2 regions of the Nocardia sp. NBC_01503 genome follow, and region 2 is predicted to be linked to the other one. Evidence: riboswitches for the same ligand, from Rfam matches in the RefSeq annotation. Region 2 holds a riboswitch; the other holds the start of a gene.
What was found. A riboswitch is a leader RNA that binds a small molecule or an ion and turns the genes downstream of it on or off. The one in region 2 is predicted to bind glycine.
Positions count from the first base shown of each region.

Region 1: it holds a riboswitch for glycine, as region 2 does, so the genes downstream of both, OHB26_RS31985 (glycine cleavage system protein H) here and gcvP (aminomethyl-transferring glycine dehydrogenase) in region 2, are expected to answer to the same signal.

Region 1 covers NZ_CP109596.1:6,977,229-6,981,606, forward strand. Annotated here, with positions in the region: gene OHB26_RS31975 (amidase) at 1-109, shown strand, start outside; gene OHB26_RS31980 (L-serine ammonia-lyase) at 90-1,475, opposite strand; gene OHB26_RS31985 (glycine cleavage system protein H) at 1,486-1,884, opposite strand; glycine riboswitch at 2,046-2,135, opposite strand; gene OHB26_RS31990 (hypothetical protein) at 2,373-3,080, shown strand; gene OHB26_RS31995 (hypothetical protein) at 3,096-3,854, shown strand; gene OHB26_RS32000 (MFS transporter) at 3,910-4,378, opposite strand, start outside.
Region 2 covers NZ_CP109596.1:7,341,819-7,346,196, forward strand. Annotated here, with positions in the region: gene gcvP (aminomethyl-transferring glycine dehydrogenase) at 1-2,662, opposite strand, end outside; glycine riboswitch at 2,827-2,945, opposite strand; gene OHB26_RS33695 (MerR family transcriptional regulator) at 3,061-3,630, opposite strand; gene OHB26_RS33700 (bifunctional nuclease family protein) at 3,827-4,300, opposite strand.

The sequences.
Region 1 (4,378 bases), 360 kb from region 2:
GGCCGTGTTCCGCGTCGGCAAGGCGCTGGAACAGCTGCGCCCGTGGGCATACCATCCCGGGAACCGCCCGGCGCTCCAGCCGGACGGGTTCAGCATTCGACGGTATTGACCGCGACGGCGACCGCCAGGCCGCCGGTCGCGGTCTCCTTGTACTTCACGCTCATATCCCGGCCCGTCGCCCGCATGGTCTCGATGACCTGATCCAGGCTGACACGGTGAATTCCATTGCCGCGCATCGCCATGCGTGCGGCATTGATGGCCTTGCCCGCGGAGATGGCATTGCGTTCGATACACGGGATCTGCACCAGACCACCGATCGGATCGCAGGTGAGCCCGAGACTGTGCTCCATCGCGATCTCGGCGGCATTCTCCACCTGTTCCGGTGTGCCACCGAGGATTTCAGCGAGCCCCGCGGCCGCCATGGCGGCCGCCGAACCCACCTCGCCTTGGCAGCCGACCTCCGCCCCCGAGATGGAGGCGCGCTCCTTGCACAGTGAGCCGATGGCTCCGGCGGTGAGCAGGAAGCGCACGGCCGTACCATCGGGATCCTGTTGCCCCGCAGTGGTGTACCGCGTCGCGAAATGCAGCACCGCCGGGATGATGCCCGCGGCCCCGTTGGTCGGCGCGGTCACCACCCGGCCACCGGCGGCATTCTCCTCATTGACCGCCAGCGCCACCAGATTCACCCAGTCCTCGGCATATTCGGGCGCGCGGTGCGGGTCCTCGGCGGAGAGTCGCTCGAACCACTGCCGGGCGCGGCGGCGCACCCGCAGCGGCCCCGGCAGATAACCGTCGAGCGAGCAGCCGCGCTCGCAGCACGCGATCATCACATCACGCAGGTGCAGCAGCTTTGCCCGAATCTCCGACTCGGCGGCACTGGCCAGCTCACCGGCGAGCATCACACCGCTGATCGGCATTCCGTGAACGATGGTGAGGCGCAGCAACTCCGACGCGGAACCGAACGACATCGGATGGTCGGCGCGGATATGCCGGACCCGTTCGTCCCCGTTCGCGCCGACGATGAATCCGCCACCGACCGAGAAGTACGTCCGAACCAGCAGCTCGTCACCGTCGCGGGCAATAGCGGTCAGGGTCAGAGCATTCGGGTGCGCGTCGAGCACGATGCCCGGGTGCCGCACGATGTCGTCCTCGGTGAGCGGTACGGGCACCGACCCGGCGAGCCGAGTCCGACCCTCGATGCGCAGCGCCCGCAGCCGAGCCTGCAATGCATCCGGCTCGCTGTCCTCGGGCCGAAAGCCCTCCAGCCCCAAGAGGATCGCGGAGAAGGTGCCGTGGCCCGCGCCCGTTGCGGCCAGCGAGCCGTACAGGTCGACACGAACACCGGCGGTGGCGGCGAGCACGCCGGAACCGGCGAGCTCGGATACGAATCTCCCGGCGGCCCGCATGGGCCCCACGGTATGCGAGCTCGATGGTCCGATGCCGATGGTGAAGAGATCGAAAACGCTGACCGTCAACGGTTTCCGCCTATCGCTCGGCCAGGGCGGCGTATTGCGCGGCGCTGAGCAGCTCACCCGCATCGGTCGGCAATACGGCGAACAGCCAGCCCGCGCCGTACGGGTCCGCGCCCACCAGATTCGGGTCCTCCACCGCGGCCGCGTTCACCAGCGTCACCCGTCCGGTGACCGGTGAGTAGAGCTCGGAGACGGCTTTGGTCGATTCGACCTCGCCGCAGACGGCGCCGGCCTCGACCAGTCCGCCGACGAGCGGGAGGTCCAGGTAGACCAGATCACCCAGTGCCGCGATGGCTACGGCGGTGATGCCGATTCGCACCGGTGCGTCCTGAAACGGTGTGCCCGGGGTCAGCATGACCCATTCGTGTTCGGCGGTATAGGCGCGATCGGCGGGCAGGGCGGTAACTGACATGAGGACTCCGGATCACTGGGCCCGGCGAACCGGGCAGGACAGGGGGTCCTCCCCGATCTGTCCTGACACCTGAGAGTTTGGGCCACACCGTGATTCACCGGTGGCGCTACACCTTCGGTATAGGCGATCGACCTGCGGCCGCGCCTATTCTCCAGAGTTGCCTCGGCGTAGCGGTACGTGGGCCTGAGAGATTCCCGGGGAGGAACTTGCTCCTACGGCGCCTGCTGACCAGGCTCTCCCGCTGCGTGTCATCGGCGTATTGAGTTGTCTGCGGCAGATTACCCCGAGATCGCCGAATATGCGCGACATGATCGGGCCGTTGTCGAATCTCGGCGAAATGCCACCCGCGCATGCCGCTATCCGGCAAATTCCCGCTCGCACTTTCCGGGCACCTCACTGTGACTGCCATTACACCGATTCGCGACGAGTCAGCGTCGACTCCCCCACCCCGAGTACTCCCGCCGGACGGGATCGAGAAGGAACGAAATATGAGGGAACATATGAGAATTCGCACCTCCACCGGTATTGCGATCGCGGCCGCGGCGTGCGTCACCGTGGCCGCGGCGACGGCCGCCGCCGAACCGGAATCGGTCGCCGCCCCGCCGGTCTCCTATCACACCGAGGTCGCCGGTGCCTCGATCGTCACCGAACTCGCAGGCGGCACATTCGCGTCGACCGTGGATCAGCGGTCGATCGAAGTACGTGACGCCGCGGGCCGGGCACTGGACACGCTGCCGTTGACAGCCGCGATCGATGGGGTGAGTTTGCCACTGCACCAATCGATCTCCCCCGACGGGCGCACCTTGACGCTGACTCCCGACCTGTCCGGAGCGGATCGCACCACCGTGCGCCCGGTGGCCTCCCCGGTGGAGAATCAGCTGGCCATGAACGATCTGATCAACTCGGTCAGCATCAGCACCTCGATCGGCAGTCTGATCGGCACCGCGATAGGCGCGGTCGCCGGAATCGGCGTGGGCCTCGCGGTCGCCGGGGCGTCCTGCCTGGTGCTGAGCCTGGGCTGTGTGGTGGCGGTGCTGCCGATCGTCACCCTGGTCGGCGCGGCGGGCGGGCTGACCGGGCTGGTGCTCGCGGGTGGTCCGACCGCCGCGGTCGCCGCCTTCAACTACTTCACCACCCTCAATGCCGCGCCGGGCGCCAGTATCTATGCCCAGCAGGTACCGGGCGCGAACCGCTGACCGGAGGGAGACCAGATGCGCATCGGCACCACAGTTCTCGCTATGACCGTGGCCTCGGCCGCGATCACGGCCGCGACGGTCACGGCCGTTCCCGCCAACGCGGAACCGGATCCCGGATGGCGGGCGACGGTCGACGCGGAAGCGGTGATCAGCACACTCGACGCGGGCATATTCGTACTGTCCGCGGATCAGCGGTCCGTCTCGGTACGCGATGAGCGCGGACAGCAGATCACCGAACTGCCCCTGATCGTTCAACTCGACGGCCTCGAATACGCTCTTCGACAAGAGATTTCGCCGGATGCCCGGCGACTGACCCTCACCCCGGATGCGGCGTTGCGGGCGGTCGCGGCGGCGCGGCCGATCGCCTCACCGGTGGAGAATCAGCTCGCCCTCGGTGAACTCGCCGGAAAGATGACCACGGCCAGCCTGCTGGGCACCGTGGGCGGCACCGTCATCGGCCTATTGGTCGGCGCGGTGATCGGACTCGGCTCCTGCTTGATCGTGGGACCGGGTTGTCTGGCCACCGCACCCGCAGCACTCGCGGCCTTCGCGGGCGCGGGCGGCCTGGCCGGGACGCTGCTCGCGGGCGGCGGCACCTTGGCCACCGGTTTGTGGAAATACCTCAGCACACTGCAGGCGGCCCCCGGTGAAAGCGCCTACGCCGAGCAGGGCGGCCTCCTGAACCCGGACGGCACGGGCGTACCGGATGCGAACCTCAGGCTGCCGAAAATCAGTATCCCGAGCGGTTCATCCAGTCTCTCCGCCGGACACTGACGAAACACCGAAAAGCGCCGGACCCATTGGGGTCCGGCGCTTTTCGGCTGCTGCTTCACGCCTCGAGAGCTTGATCGGTTTCGATGGACCGGTCGTCCGAGAACGCGGTAGCGGCCAGGAACGACTCGGTGTCCTGCGGGGTGAAGACGGCCATGACGGCGGCGATCACCGCGCCGACGACCAGGAAACCGAAAGCGGCCTGGAAGGAGAAGTGATCGGCGAGCACACCCATGGCGGCGGGCGAGACGATGCCCGCGAGCTGGCCGCCGAATCCGATGATGGAACTGCCCACCCCGACATAGGCGGGCGGCAGACTGCGCATCGGCACCGCGTAGATCGGCATATAGGCCAGCGTGGCGGCGAAGACGGCGATGGTCGAGCACACCGCGAATCCCACGAAGGACGAGGTCCGGGACAGCACCAGCAGTGCGATGGCGGCCACGGTCATCGCGGGCACGATCACCAGGCGATGATTGCCCGCCAATCGGTCCGAGAGCCTGCCGCCGAGCATGGTCGCCAGTGCC
Region 2 (4,378 bases):
TATGCGGCGCACCCCGCAGCGGATTGTCCTCAACCGGCCAAACACCCGCCGCGACCTGATCGATCTCACCCTTGATAGCGATCATCGCGTCGATGAAAGCATCGATCTCCTCGAGGTTCTCACTCTCGGTAGGCTCCACCATCAGAGTCCCCGCCACCGGGAAACTCATCGTAGGCGCATGGAACCCATAGTCCGCCAACCGCTTTGCCACATCATCCACGGTCACACCGGTCCGCTTGGTGATCTCCCGCAGATCCAGGATGCACTCGTGCGCGACCATCCCGTTGTCACCCGTGAACAACACCGGGAAATGCGGATCCAGCCGCCGCGCAATGTAATTCGCCGACGCGATAGCCGTCAGCGTGGCGCGCCGCAGCCCGTCCGCACCCATCATCCGAATGTACGACCAGGTGATCGGCAGAATCGACGCCGAACCGTACTTGGCGGCCGACACCGCATGCGATCCCGCCTCCAGCGGATCACCCGGCAGGTACTTGGCCAGATGCTCGCGCACCGCGACCGGACCGACACCCGGGCCACCGCCACCGTGCGGAATGCAGAAGGTCTTGTGCAGGTTCAGGTGGCTGACATCGCCGCCGAACCGCCCCGGACGGGCAAGTCCGACAAGGGCATTCAGGTTCGCGCCGTCGACGTACACCTGACCGCCCGCGTCGTGCACCATGGCGCACAGCTCGGCGACCTCATGCTCGTACACGCCGTGCGTGGACGGGTAGGTGATCATGATGCAGGCCAGGCGATCGGCGTGATCGGCGATCTTGGCGCGCAGATCATCGAGATCGACATCGCCGTTCTCGCGGGTTTTCACGACCTCGACGCGCATTCCCACCATCGCCGCCGAAGCCGCGTTGGTGCCGTGCGCGCTGGACGGAATCAAACACGTATCCCGGTGCGTATCACCGCGTTCCAGGTGGTACCGCCGAATCGCGAGCAGTCCCGCGTACTCGCCCTGGCTACCGGCGTTGGGCTGCAACGAAACCCGGTCGTACCCGGTGACGGCGCACAGCCAGCCTTCCAGGTCCTCTATCAAACGGATCAGGCCCGGAGCGTCTTCGACCGGCGCGTACGGGTGCACCCGATTGAATCCCGGCCACGTGATGGATTCCATCTCCGCCGCCGCATTGAGCTTCATCGTGCACGATCCGAGCGGAATCATGCTGCGGTCCAAGGCAATATCCTTGTCGGACAGCGAACGCAGGTACCGCATCATGGCGGTCTCGGTGCGGTACCGGGTGAACGCCGGATGCGTCAGGATCTCCGAGGTGCGGTTCTCGATGTGCGGCCGCAGCTTGCCGTGGAAGAGCGCGCCCTCGGGGCCGACGGGGATCTCCGCGCCGAAGCAGTCCAGTACCGCCACCACATGCGCGTCGGTGGTCGCCTCATCGCAGGCGATGCCGACATGATCGGCATCGACGAGCCGCAGGTTGATGCCCGCCCCCTTCGCCTTGGCGACGATGGATTCCGCGCCGCCCGGCACGTTCACCAGCACGGTGTCGAAGAAGCTCTGATGCACGACCGCGTCGCCCAGCCCCGCGGCCAGCCACTGCGCGTGCCCGTGCACCCGGCGCGCGATGGACTTGAGCCCGTCCGCACCGTGATACGAGGCGTACATGGCGGCCACAATGGCCAGCAGTACCTGTGCGGTGCAAATGTTCGAGGTCGCCTTCTCGCGGCGAATGTGCTGCTCACGGGTCTGCAGGGCGAGCCGGTAGGCGGTATTGCCGTCGGCGTCCACCGAAACACCGACCAGTCGCCCCGGCAGCTGCCGCGCATGCGCCTGACGCACCGCCAGATATCCCGCGTGCGGCCCGCCGAATCCGAGCGGCACACCGAACCGCTGGCTGGTGCCGAAGCAGACATCCGCGCCCTGCTCACCCGGCGACGTAATCAGCGTCGCCGCAAGCAGATCCGCGCCGACCGCGACCAAAGACTTACGCGCGTGCGCGGTTTCGATGACCGAGGTCCAGTCGACGATCTTGCCCGAGGCACCCGGCTGCTGCACGATCACGCCGAAGAAGTCACCCTCGGGCAGCTCACCGCCACTCAGATCCGCCTCGACGATCTCGATCCCGAGCGGCTCCGCGCGCGTGAACAGCACGGTCCGGGTCTGCGGGAACAGATCGGAGTCGATGAGCAGTCGCTGCGACTTGCTGCCCCGGTTCGCGCGCTGCAACAGCGTCATGGCCTCGGCGGCGGCGGTGGCCTCGTCCAGCATGGACGCGTTGGCGACATCCATTCCGGTCAGATCGGACACCATCGTCTGGAAGTTGAGCAGCGCCTCCAGCCGTCCCTGGCTGATCTCGGGCTGATACGGCGTGTACGCGGTGTACCAGGCCGGATTCTCGATCAGATTGCGGACCAGCACCGGCGGGGTCAGCGTGTCGTAGTAGCCGAGGCCGATCATGGTCGTGGCCACCGTATTCGACCCGGCCAGCGCGGCCAGCGCCGCCAGCGCCTCATGTTCACCGACGGCGGCAGGCAGGGCGTCGAGGCCATTGCTCCCGGCACCGTCGAGGATGCTCGCGGGAATGGCCTTGGCGGCGAGTTCGTCCAGCGATTCCACACCGACGGTGGCGAGGATGCGCTCGAGTTCGCCGCTGTCAGGTCCGATATGGCGGTCGGCGAAGGATCGAGTCCAGGTCACGGCAGCTCTCCAAAGGGGTGGGCGGGGGTCGGCGCGGTTGCCGACGCGTCGTCTGCCCTCCCCCTCTGTCGTTGGCGCCTGAGAGATTCGGGGCACAGCCGTTGTGGCGGTACCCCTTTCACCATGGGCGGGTGGCTCGCGACCACCGCTTTCCAGAGGCGCCGAAACTCCGCACGGTCCCTTGTGCCTGAGAGATTGACGGGGAGGTGCTGCTCCTTCGGCGCCCGGATTCTGCCTGCCTTCGAAAAGACCTGCATCCCCGGGACTCTCCCGCACGGCTGCGACGCAGTGCCAAGTCTAGAGGTCGGCAAGTTACAGCAATGTTGCCTGGGTCGATTTCACACTCGTGGCGCGCAAAAAAAATAAGCGCGCCCCCCGAAGGTGACGCGCTCGCGGTACTAACCCGTCTTCTGGTTCATTCTGGCCTTGCGGCGGAAGGACAGCTCATCCTCCGGACGCTCGGTGGCCGTACCGGCCTCGGCCCGCTCGGCCGGGAAATTGGCGATGGCCCCGGTCAACTCGCGCATGGCGCCGCTGACCGCGATACCGAAGACACCCTGCCCGCCCTGCAGTAAATCGACGACCTCCTCGGGTGAGGAGCACTCGTACACCGTGGCCCCATCGGAGAAGAGGGTGATGCCGGCCAGATCCTCGACCCCGCGGCTGCGCAGATGATCCACCGCGATGCGAATGTTCTGCAGCGAGATCCCCGCGTCCAGCAATCGCTTGACGATCTTGAGGACCAGAATGTCCTTGAACGAGTACAGCCGCTGACTGCCCGATCCGGTGGCGCTGCGGATGGACGGTACGACCAGCCCGGTACGGGCCCAGTAATCCAGCTGCCGATAGGTGATCCCCGCGACCTGGCAGGCGCTCGGGACCCGGTAGCCGACGAGTTCGTCAGGCACCGTGTCATCGGGGAACAGCCCTGGCTGCACCACATCATGGGTGTGCGGTTGGTCTCCCACTGACTACTCCCTTACTGCTGGCCTATCCGGGCTCGTGTCTTGAAATCGGACACTGCATCGACGTTTGGAGCGTGGCCTAACTGTCGAGGCTACTCTCCTGATTGTCCCGGGAGCATCGGCGTCGAACCAAGCGTGACGAGCGGCGTGTTTCTAGACCTTAAGTACAGGTCGAGGTAACGATTCGGCCGCCCCCCACTTAACTGTCGGTGGCCTTGAAATCATCCGGCGAGACCGACTCCAAGAACTCCTTGAACTTCTCCACCTCGTCCTCGCGCTCGTCCGGCATGACGAGACCGGCCTCCTCGAGCACCGGTTCCTCGGCGTAGATCGGACAACCCACCCGCAGGGCGATGGCGACGGAGTCGGAGGGGCGCGCGGAGATCCGCAGATCGTTCTCGAAGACCAGATCGGCGTAGAAGGTGCCCTCCTGCAGATCCACGATCCGCACCTCTTTCAAGGTGTGCCCGAGATCCTTGATGAGGATCTTGATCAGATCGTGGGTCAGCGGACGAATCGGCGTGACACCCTCTTGCTCGAGTACGATCGCGGTGGCCTCGGCCTGCCCGATCCAAATGGGTAGATACCTGTCACCGGAAGCCTCGCGGAGCAACAGCACGGGCTGGTTCTGTGGCTGTTCGACACGGATGCCGATCACACGCATTTCGCTCATGGCCGTGCCTCGCTAGCGCTCGCCACGACCATGCGCAAAGGCGCGCTGTGTTTGATGATTCGCTCGCTTCGCTCACTC